Regions from separate parts of the Mesorhizobium sp. WSM4312 genome, predicted to be linked through region 3. Evidence: predicted binding sites of a transcription regulator. Region 3 holds the regulator's gene; each other region holds the start of a gene.
What was found. Region 3 encodes LexA, which represses DNA repair genes until DNA is damaged. Its sites were predicted from a motif close to TGTTCNNNNTGTGTTCNG; they were not measured.
Positions count from the first base shown of each region.

Region 1: CK228_RS17010 (YifB family Mg chelatase-like AAA ATPase) is a predicted target of LexA. The motif match lies at 1,857-1,874, and genes of this name have one in related genera.
Region 2: CK228_RS10315 (UvrD-helicase domain-containing protein) is a predicted target of LexA. The motif match lies at 4,402-4,419, and genes of this name have one in related genera.

Region 1 covers NZ_NSFU01000009.1:209,075-215,693, forward strand. The annotation lists gene CK228_RS16995 (glycosyltransferase family 2 protein) at 1-186, opposite strand, end outside; gene gshB (glutathione synthase) at 837-1,781, shown strand; gene CK228_RS17010 (YifB family Mg chelatase-like AAA ATPase) at 1,963-3,495, shown strand; gene CK228_RS17015 (TetR/AcrR family transcriptional regulator) at 3,556-4,143, opposite strand; gene CK228_RS17020 (DUF308 domain-containing protein) at 4,274-4,864, opposite strand; gene CK228_RS17025 (malate synthase G) at 5,244-6,619, opposite strand, start outside.
Region 2 covers NZ_NSFU01000005.1:300,636-307,254, forward strand. The annotation lists gene CK228_RS10305 (ATP-binding cassette domain-containing protein) at 1-605, shown strand, start outside; gene CK228_RS10310 (ABC transporter permease) at 602-1,648, shown strand; gene CK228_RS10315 (UvrD-helicase domain-containing protein) at 1,700-4,360, opposite strand; gene CK228_RS10320 (hypothetical protein) at 4,483-4,731, opposite strand; gene CK228_RS10325 (DUF2059 domain-containing protein) at 4,737-5,780, opposite strand; gene CK228_RS10330 (glucose/quinate/shikimate family membrane-bound PQQ-dependent dehydrogenase) at 5,767-6,619, shown strand, end outside.
Region 3 covers NZ_NSFU01000010.1:233,729-240,347, reverse strand. The annotation lists gene CK228_RS18915 (ComEC/Rec2 family competence protein) at 1-1,763, shown strand, start outside; gene lexA (transcriptional repressor LexA) at 1,757-2,494, opposite strand; gene CK228_RS18905 (GntR family transcriptional regulator) at 2,871-3,644, opposite strand; gene CK228_RS18900 (ABC transporter substrate-binding protein) at 3,798-4,784, shown strand; gene CK228_RS18895 (ABC transporter ATP-binding protein) at 4,843-5,622, shown strand; gene CK228_RS18890 (ABC transporter permease) at 5,628-6,551, shown strand; gene kynU (kynureninase) at 6,586-6,619, shown strand, end outside.

The sequences.
Region 1 (6,619 bases), on a different contig from region 3:
CTGCGAGCCATCGGTGCTGCCATTGTCCGATATCAGCACCTCACCCAGGATGCCGGCCTTGTCGAGGAAGGCCCTGGCCTTGCCGACGCAAACGGCCAGCGTCTCGGCCTCGTTGAGGCACGGCATCAGGATGGTGAGTTCAAGCTGTTCGGTCGCGGCGGCGCGGATGGCGGTGAGCGCGTTCATGGTCGTTGTTCCATCGAGGACCCCCATCCGGCGCCTGCCGTTGGGGTATTCGAGGCTTATTCTTGTACGGCAAGGCTTAAGAAAACGATGACGCGGCCGCTCGCCTTGTCTTCAACCGGAAGGCGTCTCCAACCAGAAGGTGAGGCCGGGCGTGCGATTACCTGATGCCAATCTTCAAAATGTCGCGATTGGCAGACGGAATTGCCTTGCCATTTGCGGACCTTAAATCAGCTCTCATTGTTGTTGATTTTGGAAATTAGGGCACCTATCAAGATTAAGGCCCCGGATATAATTTCGACGAATCGTAACCAGTAAATAAATTTGTACTGCTCAATCGTTATGTATACAGAAATTCCTTTCACGTGATATGGTACTATTTTCCCCACCTCTGGATCAGGCATCCTGATAAAATATACATACTCGTTGTCAATGAGAGTGTTATAGAATATCGCCGCTGCAAATATGGCAGCCGCCGATGTAAATAGATACCTCATCAGCTGCTTAGGCATTTTGTTCCTTTAATAGGCCACACCAAGGTTGCTTGCACCAAGCGAAGCGCCGCCATCCCGTACCATAACAGGCTCTGGCCCGATTGGCAGATGGCTCCGTGACCCCTATATCGCTCTCGTCGACTGCGCTGGGGACCCGCCATGAAGCTGAAAATCGCCGTCCAGATGGACCATATCTCCACCGTGTCGATCGCCGGCGACACTTCGTTCGCGCTGTCGCTGGAAGCGCAGAGGCGCGGCCATCAATTGTTCCACTACACGCCCGACCGGCTGTCGCTGCGCGACGGCAAGGTGTTTGCGCGCATCGAGGAATTGCAGGTGCGCGACGAGAAGGGCAGCCATTACTCGCTGGGCGAGAAGGTGCGCACCGACCTGTCGGAGATGGACGTGGTCCTGCTTCGCCAGGATCCGCCCTTCGACATGAACTACATCACCACCACGCATATCCTCGAGCGCATCCACCCGAAGACGCTGGTGGTCAACGACCCGGCCTGGGTGCGCAACAGCCCGGAAAAGATCTTCGTCACCGAGTTTGCCGACCTGATGCCGGACACGCTGATCACCAAGGACAGCCAAGAAGTCGCCGCCTTCCGCAAGGAGTTCGGCGACATCATCGTCAAGCCGCTCTACGGCAATGGCGGCGCCGGCATCTTCCATCTGCACGAGGCCGACCGCAACCTCGCCTCGCTGCTCGAAATGTTCGGCCAGATGTTCCGCGAGCCCTACATCGTGCAGCGCTACCTGAAGGACGTGCGCAAGGGCGACAAGCGCATCATCCTGATCGACGGCGAGCCGGTCGGCGCCATCAACCGCGTTCCGGCCGAGCACGATTCCCGCTCCAACATGCATGTCGGCGGCCGCGCCGAAAAGACCGAACTGACCGAGCGCGAGCGCGAGATCTGCGCCCGCATCGGGCCGTCGCTCAGGGAACGCGGCTTCATCCTGGTCGGCATCGACGTCATCGGCGACTACATGACCGAGATCAACGTGACCTCGCCGACCGGCGTGCGCGAAGTGCAGCGCTTTGGCGGCGCCGACATCGCCAGCCTGTTCTGGGACGCGGTCGAGGGGAAGCGGCGCAAGTAGGCCGTTTTCGGTCGTATTAACCATGTTCCGCCTTTTCAACCGGGCTCAATCCGGCTGCAACCAGAGCGATTGCTTTGTTCTTGTAATGTTCTTGATTTGACCGGCAATCTGTGATTGTCTTCTGCCAGGGCCACGTTCCAGGCCTATCGCATGGGTTGCGGCCCATATCCGGGGTGGGAAAATGGTGGCGCGGGTTCGCACGGTCGCTTTCCAGGGCATCGAGGCCGTGCCGGTCGACGTGCAGGTGATGATCGCGCCCGGCAAGGTCGGCATGCAGATCGTCGGGCTGCCCGACAAGGCGGTGGCCGAAAGCCGCGAGCGGGTGCAGGCCGCGCTCCATGCGTCGGGCCTGTCGATGCCGTCGAAGAAGGTGACGGTCAATCTGGCGCCGGCCGACCTGCCCAAGGAAGGCAGCCACTACGATTTGCCGATCGCGCTTGGCCTGATGGCCGCGCTTGGCGCCATTCCGGGCGACATGCTGGCCGGTTATGTCGTGCTTGGCGAATTGTCGCTCGACGGCACCATTGCCGCCGTCGCCGGTGCCTTGCCGGCGGCGATCGGCGCCAATGCCGAGGGCAAGGGCCTGATCTGTCCGTTCGCCTGCGGGCCGGAAGCGGCGTGGGCCGGCAAGGATTTCGACATTCTGGCGCCGCGCAGCCTGATCGCCATCGCCAATCATTTCCGCGGCACGCAGGTGCTGTCGCGCCCTGAGGCCGGCATCCACGCCGCGGCGCGCGACCTGCCCGACCTCGCCGACATCAAGGGCCAGGAGACGGCCAAGCGGGCGCTGGAAGTGGCGGCGGCCGGCTGCCATAATCTTCTGATGGTCGGGCCGCCCGGATCGGGAAAGTCGATGCTGGCGCAGCGGCTGCCGTCGATCCTGCCGCCCCTGATGCCGAAGGAATTGCTCGAAGTCTCGATGATCGCCTCGGTGGCGGGCGAGCTCGGCGAAGGCAAGCTGACCGACCGGCGGCCGTTCCGCGCCCCGCACCATTCGGCCTCGATGGCGGCGATGGTCGGCGGCGGGTTGCGCGCCCGGCCTGGCGAAGTGTCGCTCGCCCATCACGGCGTGCTGTTCCTCGACGAGTTCCCCGAATTCGCGCCGCAGACGCTCGATGCGCTGCGCCAGCCGCTGGAGACCGGCGACTGCATGATCGCGCGCGCCAACCACCGCGTCACCTATCCGGCGCGCATCCAGCTGGTGGCGGCGATGAACCCGTGCCGCTGCGGCATGGCCGGCGAGCCGGGCTATCGCTGCCTGCGCGGCGAGCGCTGCCGCACCGATTATCAGGCACGCATTTCCGGTCCGCTGCTCGACCGCATCGACCTGCGGATCGAAGTGCCTGCGGTCTCGGCCAGCGACCTGATAAGGCCGGACCGGGCGGAGAAGAGTGCTGATGTGGCGTTGCGCGTGGCACGCGCCCGCACCCTCCAGCGCGAGCGTTTCGAACGGCTCGGCGTGGCCAGCGCCACCACCAACGCCCATTGCGCGCCCTCCGTCATCGAGGAGATCGCCATGCCCGACGCGTCAGGCCTGTCGCTGCTCAAGGACGCCAGCGAAAAGCTCGCCTTTTCGGCGCGGGCCTACCACCGCGTGCTGAAAGTGGCGCGCACGCTGGCCGATCTCGACGCCAGCGAAACCGTTGGCCGCATCCATCTGGCCGAGGCGATCTCCTATCGCATGAGTTCGGAGCGCGTGGCGCAGGCGGCGTAGGCGAAGGCATCTGCAGCTACGCCAGGTCCGTTTCTCCGGGCCGATCCATCTTTGCCCGGATCAGTCGGTCGCGGGGATCAACTTCTGAAGCGTCGGCGTCAGGATCATGCCGAAGGTCAAGACATCGCCATAGGCTCGCGCGGAAAGCATTGCGCCATGCACGGTCGCCATGAAGGCCTCGGCCTCAACGCGTGGCGAAGCGGAAATTGCCAGCGTGCCTTTGTCGGCACCGCGCTCGATGACGCCAGTCAGCCATCCCGAGAGAAACTGAAAATACGCCCGGACTTCAACGGCAAGCTCCGGTGGAAGGGCCGGCAGCTCGCTGGCAAGCAGTGCGCAGACGCAGAACGGCATGCTCGCATCCTCGATGCACCGGGCCCAGATGCCGGCATAGGTGCGAAGCAACTCCGGCGGCTCGGGGACATCGCGCTCGAGCCCTGCCATGCCCGTGACGGCATCCTCGAGGTAACGCTTGAGAAGGGTCTGCACGAGGTCGACCTTGCTGGGGAAATGGTGATGGATGCTGGCTTTGCGGATGCCAACCACCTCGGCGATATCGGCGTAGCTGAAGCCATTGTAGCCGCCGGCGACGATGAAGCTTCGCGCGGCGGCCAGGATCTCATCGGCGGTGTTCGAAGGCTTGCTCATGACTTGCTCCGGCGGAGGGCTCCTCTGCACTTAGAGCGGTTCGCCGTTTCATGGAAACCGGCGAACCGCTCTAACTCTTGTTTTGACGCAATTCCCAAGGGAAAGCGCTCACACTTTTCCTGGTATTATCCTAACCTGCGACCCGCGGTGACTTGCGAAGGATGTCGCCGACCGACAGCCATAGAGCGGACACGAGGAAGTAGAAGGCGCCGAACGCGGCATAGGGCGCGACATTGGCGATGCCAATGATCTCCGTGCCGCCGGCCATCTTGACGAAGAAGAGACCCGCCAGCGCCGATTGGGCGCCGCTCAGGATCATCGGCCATTGCGCACCGTTGGTTTTCCAGCGCCGCGCCGCGGTCAGGAGCTGAAACACGCCGGAGACAACGGCCCAGACGCCGTAGACCGAAAGCACCGCGTTCATGCTGTGACCGAGCGCGATGGCGACCGCAATCGTGGCGAGGATGCTGACGGCGAAGTTCAGCAACTGCGACTTGTTGCGGCCGAGCCCGCCGGTACGCTGGGCGTCGATGTAATTCGCGAGCGCGTCCCATGCAGGGTAGGCAACCAGCATGGCGGCGGCGAGCGGCGGGCTGCCTTTCGCGACGGTGAAAGCCACCGCAACCCAGGCCGCCGATACGGCAAACCGCAGATAATAATAGCTTTTGAGCCAGCCGTTCGATGTCGCGGCGCGGCTCTGATCATTCATTTGTCCAGACATGGTGGGGATCTCTCGTTTCACTTCCTACCAACTAGTAGGTAGCCCAGTGACCGTCAAGGCGCCTGGAAACGATTGCCGGTCACCTCGACATCGCATTTGTGTGATCGGCGCTCGATCTCGTGGCGCCAGTTCGCTGTCCAACCAATTGTAGCGCCGCCCCTCATCCGCCTGCCGGCACCTTCTCCCCGTATAGTGACGGGGAGAAGGGAGCTGCTGCGCCCTCGGCGCTCTTCTTGCGACATTGGTGATTGGCGAATCGGCGATAGAAGCGTCTTTCTCCCCGTCACTACGGTGTCACTACGGGGAGAAATGCCCGGCAGGGCAATTGAGGGGCAACGCGGACCGACGATACTTGGTCGACCCGTTGCGTCAGGCCGTTTCAACGCAAATCCGCTTGATCCTGCTTCGCCTTCAGCTCCAGCCGCCGCGCGTGCAGCACCGGCTCGGTATAGCCGTTGGGCTGGCTGGTGCCCTTGAACACCAGGTCGCAGGCGGCCTGGAAGGCGATGGACGTGTCGAAATCCGGCGCCATCGGCCGGTAGAGCGGATCGCCGACATTCTGGCGGTCGACGATGGCCGCCATGCGCTGCAGGGAATCGCGCACCTGGATCTCCGAGCACACTTTGTGGCGCAGCCAGTTGGCGATGTGCTGCGAGGAGATGCGCAGCGTGGCGCGGTCTTCCATCAGCCCGACATCGTTGATGTCGGGCACCTTCGAGCAGCCGACGCCCTGGTCGATCCAGCGCACGACATAGCCCAGAATACCTTGCGCATTGTTGTCGAGTTCGCGCTGGATTTCGTCCGGCGTCCAGTTCGGCCGCACGGCCACCGGCACGGACAAGATGTCGTCGAGCCTGGCCTTCGGCCGGTTCTTCAGCGCCGCCTGCACGGCGTGCACGTCGACCTTGTGATAGTGCGTGGCATGCAGCGTCGCGGCCGTCGGCGACGGCACCCAGGCGGTATTGGCGCCGGCCTTGGGATGCGCGATCTTCTGTTCCAGCATCGCCGCCATCAAATCCGGCATCGCCCACATGCCCTTGCCGATCTGGGCATGGCCGGCCAGCCCGCATTCGAGCCCGGTGTCGACATTCCACGCCTCGTAGGCGGAGATCCAGGCGGCCTGCTTCATGTCGCCCTTGCGGATCATCGGGCCGGCTTCCATCGAGGTGTGGATCTCGTCGCCGGTGCGGTCGAGGAAGCCGGTGTTGATGAACACCACGCGTTCCCGCGCGGCGCGGATCGCCTCCTTGAGGTTGACGGTGGTGCGCCGCTCCTCGTCCATGATACCCATCTTGATGGTGTTTTTCGCCATACCGAGCAGCGCCTCGACCCGGTCGAAGATCTCGACGGCGAAGGCGACTTCCTCCGGCCCGTGCATCTTGGGCTTCACGACATACATCGAGCCGGCGCGGGAATTGGCGCGGCGGCCTTTCGGCCCGACATCGTGCAGCGCGATCAGCGCCGTCAGCGCGGCGTCCATGATGCCTTCGGGCACTTCGTTGCCGTCGCGGTCCAGGATTGCCGGATTGGTCATCAGGTGGCCGACATTCCTGACCAGCATCAGCGAGCGGCCGGGCACGGTGAGCTGGCCCCCAGCCGGCGCGGTGTAGGCGCGGTCGGGGTTGAGCTTGCGGACAAACGTCTTGCCGCCCTTGCTGATCTCCTCGGCGAGGTCGCCTTTCATCAGGCCGAGCCAGTTGCGGTAGACGACGACCTTGTCCTGCGCATCCACCGCCGCGACCGAATCCTCGCAGT
Region 2 (6,619 bases), on a different contig from region 3:
GTGACAAGCCGGTGAGCGGCTGGAGCGCGGCGCGCTCGCGCGACGCCGGCATCGAGACGGTGTTCCAGGACCGGGCGCTGGCCGTGCAGCAGACCATCGTGCGCAACATCTTCATGGGCCGCGAACTGACCGGCTTCATGGGCTGGCTGAAGGTCAACAAGGAGATCGAGGAGGCGAGTCGGCTGATGCGCGAGATCGGCTTCACCTCGAAAGTGTTCACGCCGCACTCGATCGTCGGCCAGCTGTCGGGCGGCGAACGCCAGGGCGTGGCGATCGCGCGCGCCATCTACAAGCAGGCCGAGCTGATCATCCTCGACGAGCCGACCACGGCGCTGTCGCTGACCGAGACCGCCAAGGTGTTCCACTTCGTGCGCCAGGTGCGGGCGAGCGGACGCTCGATCCTGTTCATCGGCCACAACATCCATCATGTCTTCGACATTGCCGACCGCTTCGTGGTGCTCGATCGCGGCAAGGTGGCGCTGACCGCCGACCGCAGCGCGGTCAAGTCGGCGGAGGAGTTGATCAATTTCATGGAGGACGTCGCGCATCCCGGCGGATTGCCTGGGCTGCGCGAGGCCGGCGAAGCGGAGCAGCAAGCGCGATGAGCAAGACCATGGAACCCGATCTCGAAAGCCCTCTGCGCCCTCATGCCGGGTCCGCCCGCCAGGAGTGGAAACATCCGTCCGATCACTGGCTGCGCGGCTTCGTCCTCGACAACCGCGCCTCGCTCGGCACGCTCGCAGTGTTCATCGTCATGATGGCCGTGTTCATGGTCGCCAATCCGACCGTGTTCACCACCTGGTATCTCTACAGCTCGGTGCTGACGACGCTGCCCGTGGCGCTGTTCGTGGTGGTGCCGCTGGTCTTCGTCGTCACCTGCGGCGAGATCGACCTGTCGTTTCCGGCGACGATGGGGTTTGCCGCCTGGGTTTTCGCCCTGGTGGTGCAGGCCGGCTACGACCCGTTCCTCGGCATTGCGGCCGCACTCGTGACGGGCATGCTGCTCGGTTTCCTCGTCGGCTCGCTGGTCGTCTATGGCGGGCTGTCGTCGCTGATCGCCACGCTCGGCATGAATTTCCTGCTGCGCGGCCTGATCCAGATCATCAACGAAGGCAAGTCGATGTCGTTGACCAGCCTCAGCAACAGCTGGGCCTACAAGATCTTCTCCAGCCAGATCTACGGCGTTCCGGTGCAGATCTTCTGGGCCATCGCCTTCGTCGTGCTGTCGGCAATGCTCTATAACAGGCATCGCTTCGGTGCACAGGTGAGGGTGGTCGGCGACAATCCCGACAGCGCCCAGCAGATGGGCATCGACGTCAAGCGCGTGCGGGTGAAGGTGTTCGTCTTCGTCGGCATAGGGGCTGCGATCGCTGGCACGTTTTCGGTGATGATCAACTTCACCTGGTGGCCGACGGCCGGCGACGGCTATCTCCTGCCGGTGCTGGCCTCGGTGTTCGTCGGCGGCACGCCAACCTGGGGCGGCATCGGCACGGTCGTTGGCGGCGCCATCGGCGCGGTCACCGTGTCGTTCATCCAGACCGGCGTGGTGGCGGCAGGCCTGAGCGGCTTCTACGTGCAGTTCTTCAACGGGCTGATCATCATCCTGTCGCTGCTCGGGCATAAGTGGAACCAGGCACGGTATCGGTGAGGGAAGCACTGCCGTTGTTGGAACGGCGCGAGAGCTGCTCGGAAGGGCAGCTCACACCGCCGCGACGAACCCGTCGAGCACGCGTTTCTGGCCGGCCTTGTCGAAGTCGATGGTCAGTTTGTTGCCTTCGATGGCCGAGATGTTGCCGTTGCCGAATTTCTGGTGGAAGACGCGGTCACCGACGCTGAAGGGCGACGGCTTGTCGGCGACGGATTTGGCGACCAGTTCGCCGTCGATGGTGCGGCCCTTTACGCTGGTGCGGCCGGCGCCGTAGCCCGAGTCGGTCTCACCATAGCCGATGCGCTCGACCTGGTGGCCGGAGCGCGTGCCCCAGTTGCGGTCGGTCGCTTCGGTCCGGTTGGCCTGCGCGCGCTGCCAGCCGGGCGTCGAATAGGTGTTGGAGAAGGCGCCTGATTTTTCGGTGTTGGCGCCGACACTGTCGAAACGCGAGGCGCCGTAGGGGTTCTGCCGCCCACCGCCACGGCCGGAGGCGAAGGAGCCGCCGCCATAGGGATTGCCGTAGCCGCCATAGGAATTGCCGCTTTCGGCGATCTCGACATGGGATTCCGGCAGCTCCTCGAGGAAGCGCGACGGGATGGTCGATTGCCAAAGCCCGTGGATCAGGCGGTTGGAGACGAACCAGATATGCAGGTTCTTCTTGGCCCGGGTGAGACCGACATAGGCCAGCCGGCGCTCTTCCTCCAGCCCGGAGCGGCCGCCTTCATCGAGCGCGCGCTGGTGCGGGAACAGGCCTTCTTCCCAACCGGGCAGGAAGACCGTCTCGAATTCGAGGCCCTTGGCAGAATGCAGCGTCATGATGGAGACGGCGTCCTGCCCGGCATTCTGCTCGGCATCCATCACCAGCGCCACATGTTCGAGGAAGGAGCGCAGCGACTCGTACTCCTCCATCGAGCGGATCAGTTCCTTGAGGTTCTCCAGCCGGCCCGGCGCTTCGGCCGAACGGTCGTTCTTCCACATATCGGTGTAGCCGCTCTCCTCGAGAATGGTCTCGGCGAGCTCGGTGTGCGGCTTGGTTTCCAGCGCCTTCTGCCAGCGCTCGAAATTGGCGGCCACTTCGCGCAACGCGGCGCGCGGTTTCGGCTTCAGCTCGTCGCTCTCGGCGAGATTACCGGCGGCCTCAAGCATTGGAATGCGAAGCGCACGCGCCGTGTCGTGGATCTGGCGGATAGTGGCTTCGCCCAGCCCGCGCTTGGGCACATTCACGATGCGCTCGAAGGCGAGGTCGTCGCCGCTGTTGGCGACGACGCGGAAGAAGGCCAGCGCGTCGCGGATTTCCATGCGCTCGTAGAAGCGCGGGCCGCCGATGACGCGGTAGTTGAGGCCGAGCGTGATGAAGCGGTCCTCGAAGGCGCGCATCTGGAAGGACGCGCGCACCAGGATCGCCATGTCGTTGAGATTGTGCTTCTGGCGCTGATAGGCCTCGATGGTCTCGCCGATGGCGCGGGCTTCCTCCTCGGAATCCCAGGCGGCGTGGACATTGACCTTGCCATCCTCGGGGTCGTTGCGGTCGGTGAACAGCGTCTTGCCGAAGCGGCCTTCATTATGGGCGATGAGATGCGAAGCCGCGCCAAGGATGTGCGCGGTCGAGCGGTAGTTGCGCTCCAGCCTGATGATGGTGGCGCCCGGGAAATCCTTGTCGAAGCGCAGGATGTTGTCGACCTCGGCGCCGCGCCAGCCATAGATGGACTGGTCGTCGTCGCCGACACAGCAGATGTTGACTTTGTTTTCGCTCACGGCCGCACGCGAGCTCCGCTCGCTGGCCTCCGCGGGGGCGGCCTGGCCGGCCGACGCCCGGTCGGGCTTGCGGCCTTCGGCCGATCGCGGATCCGTTGACGTCGTCGAACGCCCGGCGTCCGGCCGTTGTGCCAGCAGGCGCAGCCACATGTACTGGGCGGTGTTGGTGTCCTGGTACTCGTCGACGAGGATGTATTTGAAGCGCCGGTGATAGTCCTTCAGCACGTCCGGATTGGCGCGGAAGATGCGGATGGGGTGGCAGAGCAGGTCGCCGAAGTCGCAGGCGTTCAGCGTCTGCAGCCGCTCCTGATAGGCCTTGTAGAGTTCGCGGCCCTTGCCGTTGGCGAAGCTGCGCGCGTCGCCCTCGGCGATATCGGCCGGACCTTGCCCCTTGTTCTTCCAGCCGTCGATCATCTGGGCGAACTGCTTGGCCGGCCAGCGCTTGTCGTCGAGGCCCTCGGCCTGGATCAGCTGCTTGATCAGCCGCACGACGTCGTCGGTGTCGAGGATGGTGAAGTCGGAACGCAGGCCGGCGAGTTCGGCATGACGGCGCAACAGCTTCACGCCGATCGAATGGAAGGTGCCGAGCCAGGGCATGCCCTCGACATTGCCTTCGCCGATCAGGATGCCGATGCGCTGCTTCATCTCGCGCGCGGCCTTGTTGGTGAAGGTCACGGCGAGGATCTGCGACGGGAAGGCCTTGCCGGTGGCAAGGATGTGGGCGATGCGGGTGGTGAGCACACGCGTCTTGCCGGTGCCGGCGCCGGCCAGCACCAGAACCGGGCCTTCGGTGGTTTCCACCGCCAGCCTTTGTTCCGGATTCAGCCCCTTGAGATAATCGGGCGCATTGCTCTGGCCGCCGCGGGCAGCCATGGCGCGCGCGGCAATGCCCGACGGGGCCGTCGGCCGCGCATTGGGTTCATCGAAAAAGGGCATGTCTTCGGAAAAGCCGGACATCTTCCCCCGAATGTAGTGATTCGGCAGGGAAAGACCAGAACTGTCTACGTTTTGTTCCGGGTAAAAGTGGCGGCGCGGCAAGAATGTAGCTTCGGATGGCGGCCCCGCGAGATGGGCAGGGCTTAACGCTTCGATGGGCCTTGGTAGAGATACCTGACGGGCAAGAAGACGAGGCTGAACAAAATTCCGGCCAGCAGACCCCAATAAAGGTAGGGGTCTTGCACTCGATCAAGCACATATAGACCGCCGCCATGCTTCGGGATGATGGCTTTGCCCATCCAAAGGAAAACGGCCACGACCAGTGTGCCGATAAGCATCTGTAACAGGAAGATGCCCACTAGGATGGGTGAGTATCGATTATCGCCAGCCATTTAGCTCACGCCTTGCGGTAACCAAGGGCGACGAAGAATCGATGGCCGAAGGAGCGCGCCTCGTCCGTCATTACCGCGCCCAAAGCGACCTGCATCTGGTCGTAGTAGCGCCTGCCGGCGGGTGAGGCCAGGAAGGCACCATAGAGCTTCAGGTCGGCCATGGACATATCCCGGTAGACATAGGCTGCAGATTCCATGGCCTCGCTGTCGATGTCACGGCGAAGCCCTTCGGTTTGCTTGCGCAGCAGGGCCATTACCTGGTTGTCGGGCAGGGGCTTTCCGGCCGCGCCCAGCATTTCGGAAAGCATGGCGTAGCCCATGTTCAAGGCGACGGCTTCTCCGGTGTCGACGGCGCTGATATCGTCCATCATCTTCCTGTACAATGCGAACCTGGCCGGATCCCTGGATGGAAGCTCGCCGAGGATTTTGGCGCCCTCGATCTTCTTGGCCTCCCTTGCTTGCGGCGACGAAGCCTGGATCTCGAGCGCGGTGACCTGTTTGCCCAGGGGTGAAGCATAAAATGAGGCCAGTTCGGACAGGTCCTTGGCACTGAGCCTGTCCGCCATCCGGGCTTCGATCGCCGCTTCCATCTTCTCCGGGTCAAAGGCACCTTCCATGGCGGCGGCAAGGGCGTCCAGGACCTTTTGCGGCGGCGTTCCCGGCGCCGATTTCACGGCCGCGGTGAAACCCGGGCCAATGCCCATCAGCATCTCGTGAAAGCCGTTCGCCTTGTTGATCTCCCTGATTGTCTGCGCCGGCGCGGCCACAGTGCCGGCAAAGAGTGGGACGAGGCAGTAGAGCATCAGCGCCATGCGCGTCAGCGGCGGAACGAGTGACGGCATTTTGCTTGCTCCACGGGAAAGACGATCCATGGAGACTGCGGGAAAACCCTGACTCAGGCAAGATGGATTGCCACCTTGGCGTGTGGGCAGCTTGACAGGCGGGGCAGGCGGGAGAAAGCTGTGCGCAGGGCAGGAGCGGTGCACCGGGTTGCCCATGGCCGCGTGAGCGCGCAACAGTCGAAGGAGTATCATCTTGGCTGTCACCATCACCTCTCTCGTTCTCTTTCTCCTCGGTCTGGCGCTTGGTGGCGGTGGCATCTGGTTGGCGTCGCTGGGGGGCAGTTGGTACTACATCGTCGTCGGCCTCGCCTTCCTGATCGCCGCCTGGCTGCTCTACCGGCGCCGTTCGACGGCGCTCTGGCTCTACGCGGCGATCGTGATCGGCACCCTGGCCTGGGCGGTCTGGGAAATCGGCTTCGACTGGTGGGAGCTCGGCCCGCGCGGCGGCATCATCGTGCTGGTGGCGCTGTGGCTGCTGACGCCTTGGGCAAGGCGGGGCCTTGCCGGGCCTGACGGGCGCGCACCGCTGATCCTTGCCGTGCTGGCATCGCTGGCGGTGGCCGGCTATTCGATGACGACGGACCCGAAGGACATTGCCGGTGCGCTCGATACCGACAAGGTGATTCCCAACGCCAATCTGGGCAATGACGTGCCGGCGGGCGAATGGCACTTCTATGGGCGCACGCAGTTCGGCCAGCGCTATTCGCCGCTCGACCAGATCACGCCGGACAATGTCGCCAATCTGCAGCCGGCCTGGACCTACCGCACCGGCGACGTGAAGGGGCCTGACGACATCGGCGAGACCACCTATCAGGTGACGCCACTCAAGATCGGCGACACGCTCTACATTTGCACGCCGCACAATTTCGCCATCGCGGTGGACGCCGCGACCGGCAAGGAAAAATGGCGCTACGATCCCAAGGTCAAGCTCGACAAGGACCGCCAGCACCAGACCTGCCGCGGCGTATCCTACTATGCCGATGCCACCGGCGCCGCCGGCCAGCCTTGTGCTGCCCGCGTCTACCTGCCGACTTCGGATGCGCGGC
Region 3 (6,619 bases):
CCGGCTACGCCAAACTGTTGCCGCCGACCGGCCCGGTGCGGCCGGACAGCTACGATTTCTCCTTCGACAGCTATTTCGCCGGTATTGGCGGCAGCGGCTTCTTTCTCGGCAATCCAAAGCTTGTCTCAGCCACGGACGACGAGGTGCCGCTCACGGCCCGCCTTTTCTCCGGGATAGAAAATGCTCGTGAAGCCATTGCCGACCACATCAGGGCCAGGGTTGGCGGTGCCGAGGGTGAGATCGCGGCGGCGCTGATCGTCGGTGTGCGGGCCGGCATTCCCGATGAAATCAACGAGGCGATGCGGCGCACCGGCATCTATCACATCATCTCCATTTCCGGGCTGCATATGGCGCTGGTCGCCGGCACCATTATGGGGCTGCTGCGCGGTGCCTTTGCGCTGTTTCCGGACTTTTCCGCGCGTCGGCCGGTGAAGAAATATGCGGCCGCCGCCGCCCTGTTCTCGATCGCCGCCTATCTCGTCATTTCCGGTGTCGTCGTTGCCGCCGAACGCAGCTTCATCATGCTGGCGGTGATGCTTGTTGCCGTCCTGTTCGATCGCGCGGCACTGACCATGCGCAACCTCGCCATCTCGGCGATCGCCGTCATTGTGGTGTCGCCGCATGAGGTCGTCGGCCCAAGCTTCCAGATGTCGTTCGCTGCGACCGCCGCGCTGGTCGGCGCCTATGCCGGCTGGGCGGATCACCATGCGGGAAAAGCAAGACCGCCACCGCCAAAGCGAACTCTGCCGGGTTTTCTCACGCGAAAATTCCTGCTGGCGACGGGCGGGCTGGCGATGACCTCCATCATCGCCGGCTGCGCCACGGCGCTGTTTGCCATCTGGCATTTCCAGCGTGTGTCGCCGCTCAGCCTGTTCGCCAATCTGGCCGTCATGCCGATCGTGTCACTGATTGTCATGCCTTTCGCTGTTCTCAGTTCTCTTGCGATGCCCTTTGGTGCCGACGGCCCCTTCCTTTACGTGATGGGCAAGGGCCTGACCGCAATGATCGCCATATCGGCGTGGATATCGGAACGCTCCCCGGTCGATGCGGTCGGGCTGATTTCGCAGCGATCCGTGCTGCTGGTGACCATCGCCCTGGTCATCGCGACGATGGCGACGACCTGGCTGCGGCTCGCGGCAGTGCCATTCGCGCTTGCCGGCCTGCTGACAGTATCGGATACGCGCACCCCGGATGTGCTGATTTCCGAAGATGCGCGGTTGGTGGCGCTGCCGATCGGCGGTGGAGAACTCGCGGTCAGCCGGGCTCGCCCGAACGAGTTCACCGTCGACAATTGGAAACGCGCGCTGGTGTCCGAAACCATCGTCGTGCCGGAGATGTTCGACAGGGCGGACGGGCAATTCGACATTGCCGATGCCGTCAATCTGCCGCCGGGAGCACCGTTCTACTGCACGGATGGCGTCTGTCTTGCACGGCACCCGTCGGGTGCGATCATCGCGCATGTCGAAGACCGCAAGGATACCTGGAAAGCCTGCGGTTTCGCCGACCTGATCGTCGTCAATGACGCGACGGGCTATGATGCCTGCCACAATCCGCTGGTTCTTGTCGTCACCAAACGGCAACTTGCCCGCAAAGGCAGTGCCGCCGTGTTCTTCGACCGCCAATCGGCAACTGGCCCGCCAACCGTCAGCTTCGCGGTGGACGGGCCGTATCGGCCTTGGCACGAGCAGCGAAAATTTTCGCGTGAGGCGAGGGGGCTGGCGCCCTATCAAAAACCCGAAAAGACGGCCGCTCCTGCTCAGTAACGCCGGATCAGCCCGACAAGCTTGCCCTGCACCTTGACCCTGTCTGGCCCGAAAATGCGCGTCTCGTAGGCCGGGTTGGCGGCTTCAAGGGCGATCGAGGCGCCCTTGCGGCGGAACCGTTTCAGGGTTGCTTCCTCCTCGTCGACTAGCGCCACGACGATCTCGCCCGGGCTCGCCGTGTCGGCGTTGCGGATGATGACCGTGTCGCCGTCGAAGATGCCGGCGTCGATCATCGAGTCGCCCTTGACCTCCAGCGCATAGTGCTCGCCACCCATGATCATGTCCGGCGGCACCGAGATCGAATGCGTCTGGTGCTGGATGGCATCGATCGGCACACCGGCGGCGATGCGGCCCATCACTGGGATCGACACGGCGGAAACCGCATCGTCATCATTGCCGGCCGCAGGCAAACGCGACTGCGCCGGCTTGATCTGGCGGCCAAGACCGCCCTGGCCGAGGCTGCCCTGGATGACGCTTGGCGAGAATTTCTTTGCCGCGTTAAGGCCGGGCGCGATCGAATCCGGCAGCCGCAGCACTTCCAGTGCCCGCGCCCGGTTGGGCAGCCGGCGGATGAAGCCGCGTTCCTCCAGTGCCGTGATCAGGCGATGGATGCCCGACTTGGAGGCGAGATCGAGCGCTTCCTTCATTTCGTCGAAGGACGGCGGAATGCCGCTTTCCTTGAGCCGTTCATGAATGAACATCAGCAGTTCATGTTGCTTGCGTGTCAGCATGGCGGCCCCCCGAGGCGTTGAACGACGGATTTGAATCAGAATCGAAAAACAAACCCAGAACAAACACTATCTGTTCCAGTTGTGTTCCGCAACTGTTTAAAGTTTAATGAATTTGTTAACGCGCCTGAAATTTTTTGACCGGGGCAGAGGCTCGCGATCAATCGTTTCCCTGCCGGTGCACGCATTGAAATCGTTTCGGTTAATGGCCTGTGGCCTAGCCTGAATGCCGTTTGGCATCAGGTATCTGGGAGGCGTCCACGGGGCGGATTTGAGCGGTGTATCGCTCCATTTCCGGCAGAACGAAACGAAACCAAAACGCCAACGATCGTGAGTTCAGGGTCGGCACGGCCACGTGGATCCGGACGCGGCGGAAGCATCATCCGGAAACCGCTTTCAGGCTGCCGGCGCGCGCGGTGTAAGTGTTGGCGCCGTTGTCTTCGCTGTGGACATAGACATGCAGCGTGTAGCCGATATGCCCCGTCATCAGCGCCTTTGCCCGCTCTACATCTCGATCGAGCGCCGCTTCCATGATCGCGGTGTGATGTTCTATGGCGATCGCCTCGCGCAGCGCGTCCATTGCCTCGCCATAGCCGTCCTTCAGGCCGGCCGCCGCTCGCAAAGTCGGCGCCAGGCCGAGAAACCGATGATGCCGGCGCAGCTGATCGGCGATCGTCGAGCGGAAGCGCAACAGCCAGTTTGACGTCGCCGCGCTCAGCAGCGCCGCATGGAAGGCCTCGTGGCTCTCGTCCCATTTGTCGACGGCGGCATCGGAAGGGTCATCGACCGCGGTCTTGCAGCGGGAGAGCCGGTAATGAGCGGTAACGACCGCGTCCTCCCATTCCCTGCCGCCGTTCGCGATCGATTCCAGGAACAGCGGCATTTCGACAACCATCCTGGCGCGCGCCAGGTCCTCGAGCTCGGCGCGTGACACGGGAGCGACGGCAAAGCCGCGATTGCTGATGGCGGTGACCAGGCGTTCGGCTTCAAGTCGAGACAAGGCTTCACGCAGCGGCGTCCAGCCGACGCCGTATGTGCCACGCAGCGCGCTCAGCTTGAGCGGCGCCCCCGGCATGAGGCGGGTGGTCAGGATATCGCGCCGTAGCAGCTGATAGGCCGCTTCGGTCTTCGTGGAATTGTTCTGATCCTGCATCGCGGTCGGTCCATCATCAGCCTGTGAAAATTATATATGAAGGGGAAGTATGGCAAGAATTATATATAATGTTTGACACGCGGCGAGGGACTGACCATGATCGCCGCAGTTGCCGTCCTTGAGAGCGGCGCTGATCAAATCTGGGAGGAAATGATGTTGAAGTCGAAATCCGCTTGGCTGTCGGGATTGGCCCTGGCAGGCGCGTTGATGGTCAGCGTCGGCAGCGCCGCGGCCGATCAGATACGCATCGGCATCGCCAATTTCGGCGAGCATCCGCAGCTCAATGCCGCCATAGCGGGCTTCAAGAAGGCACTGACGGACAACGGCTTTGTCGAGGGCAAGGACGTCGTCTACACCGAAAGCCATACCAACTTCGATGCATCTCTGGTGCCGCAGATGATCGCCAAGCTGCAGGCGGAGCAGCCCAAGCTGATCTACACCATCACCACGCCGGTCTCGCAGATCGCCAAGAAGGCGCTCGCCGGTTCTGGGATTCCGATCGTCTTCGCCGCGGTCACCGATCCGGTGGCGGCCAAGCTGGTGCCGTCGTGGGAAGCCGGAGACGAAGGCATGACCGGCGCCAGCGATCTGCAGGATGTCGCCGCGGTGATGGCCTTCACCAAGAAGCTGCTGCCGAACGCCAAGCGCTTCGGGGTGCCCTACAATCCGGGCGAGGCCAATGACGTTGCCCTGATCGAAAAGATCAAAGCGGCGGCACCCGCCGCCGGCTTTGAGGTCGTCGAAGTCGGCATCGACAACGTCAATGACATCCAGCAACGCATCGCTTCGCTCGCCGGCAAGGCCGACGTGATCTACGGTCCGGCCTCGAACCTGATCCAGCCGGCGATCGCCGCCGTCTCCGCGGCCGCGCGCCAGGCGGGAATCCCGGTCGTCAACTCCGATGACAGCGCGGTCCGCAACGGTACCGTGCCGGCGAGCTTGGCGGTCAATTACACGCAGGTCGGCATGAATGCCGGCAACATCGCGGCCGAGATTCTCAAGGGCAAGGATCCCAAGACGATCGCGCCGTCGCGTCCGGCCTATAAGGACCATATGGCAACGATTTCCCGCAAGGCGATGGCCGCGTTCGGCATCGAGATACCGGCTTCGATGGCCGATTGCGGCTGCATCGTCGACTGATATCGGGCTGGACGGGCGACGGCGCCGTCGCCGTCGCCCATCAGGCCAGGGAGGAACGATGCTCGATATCCGATCCGCGCGCAAAGTATTCTACAAGGGGCAGGCCGACGAGAAGGTCGCGCTGGACGGCCTCAGCCTGTCATTGGCCACCGGCGATTTCGGCATCGTCATCGGCTCCAACGGGGCCGGCAAGAGCAGCATGCTCAACGCCATTTCCGGAGCTCTTGTCCTGGATTCCGGCAAGATCCTGATCAACGGCGCGGACGTGACGGCCATGCCGGTGCACAAGCGCGCCACGCGATTGGCGCGCGTCTTCCAGGATCCGATGCGCGGCACCGCCGCCAGCATGACCGTGGCGGAGAACATGCTGCTGGCCGATCTGCGCAGCCGAAAACGCACGCTGCGACAAGGGCTGAACGCCGCGAGGCTCGCGTCCTACAAGGAGCGCCTGTCGATATTGGGCCTCGGCCTTGAAAATCGTCTCGACACCCGTGTCGACCTACTCTCGGGCGGGCAGCGTCAGTCGCTGTCGCTGATCATGGCTGTCGGCGGATCGCCGGACCTGCTGCTGCTCGACGAGCATACCGCGGCACTCGACCCGCGCACGGCCGAGATCGTCATGCAGGCGACGGTGCGCGCCGTCAACGCGCTGAAACTGACCACGCTGATGGTGACCCACAACATGCAGCACGCCGTCGACTATGGCAGCCGGGTGATCATGCTCGATGCGGGCCGGGTCCTGCTGGAGGTCACTGGCGAGGAGAAGGCCAGGGTCACGGTTATCGATCTGATCGGCCATTTTTCCATCAAGACCGACCGCATGTTGCTGGCGAGCTGATCACCATGGGCTTTATTCAGGACGTTCTCACCAGCTTTGTCGCGATCATGCCGGTGACCCTGGCGCAGAGCCTGATCCTGGCCTTTGTCGTGCTCGGCATCATGATCCCGTTCCGCATGCTGAATTTTCCCGATCTGACCAGCGAAGGCGCCTTTCCGCTGGGCGGCTGCGTCTGCGGCGTGCTTCTTGCCGCCGGCGTATCGCCGCTGACCTGCATCGTCGTCGCATTCGCGGCGGGCTTCGCGGCGGGCTGCTGCACCGCCTTCATCCATCTGCGCTTCCGCATCCACACGCTGCTGGCGGGCATCCTGATGATGACGATGCTTTACAGCATCAACCTGCGCATCATGGGCAAGTCCAACCTCTCGGTTTTCGGCTCGCCGACCGTGTTCGACTGGGTCCCGTTCGCACGGCCGGGTTTTCCGGCCAGCAAGATCGTTGTCGCCGGCCTTCTCGCGCTCATCGTCTTCGCGGCGCTCTACATGTTCTTCAGGACCGAGAAGGGGACTGCCGTGCGCGCCGTCGGCGCCAATCCCGACATGGCCGAGGCGCAAGGCATCAATGTCTGGGCGGCGACCATCGGCGGTGTCGGGCTGGCGAGCGCGTTTTCGGCGTCGAGCGGCGCACTGATGGTGCAGTCGCAGGGATTTGCCGACGTCAATATGGGGCTGGGCATCCTCATCAACGGCCTGGCCGCGCTGATGATCGGCGAGGCGGTCGTCGGCAAGCAGACGGTCTGGCGCCAGCTGCTGGCACCCTTTGCCGGCGCGATCATCTACTACCAGCTGGTGTCGTTCTGCCTCGCCGCCGGCATGCCGCCTCCCGACCTGAAGCTTGCCACGGGCCTGTTCGTGCTCGCCATGCTTGCCCTGCCGAGCCTCAAGCGCGGCCGGGGATCCGCGCCGGCCCGCGAAGCCATCCGTGAATAATCAGGACCTAAACAACCAGGGAATGTCACAAATCATGCGTGCACCGCTCGATCTCGCAGCAGTCGAAG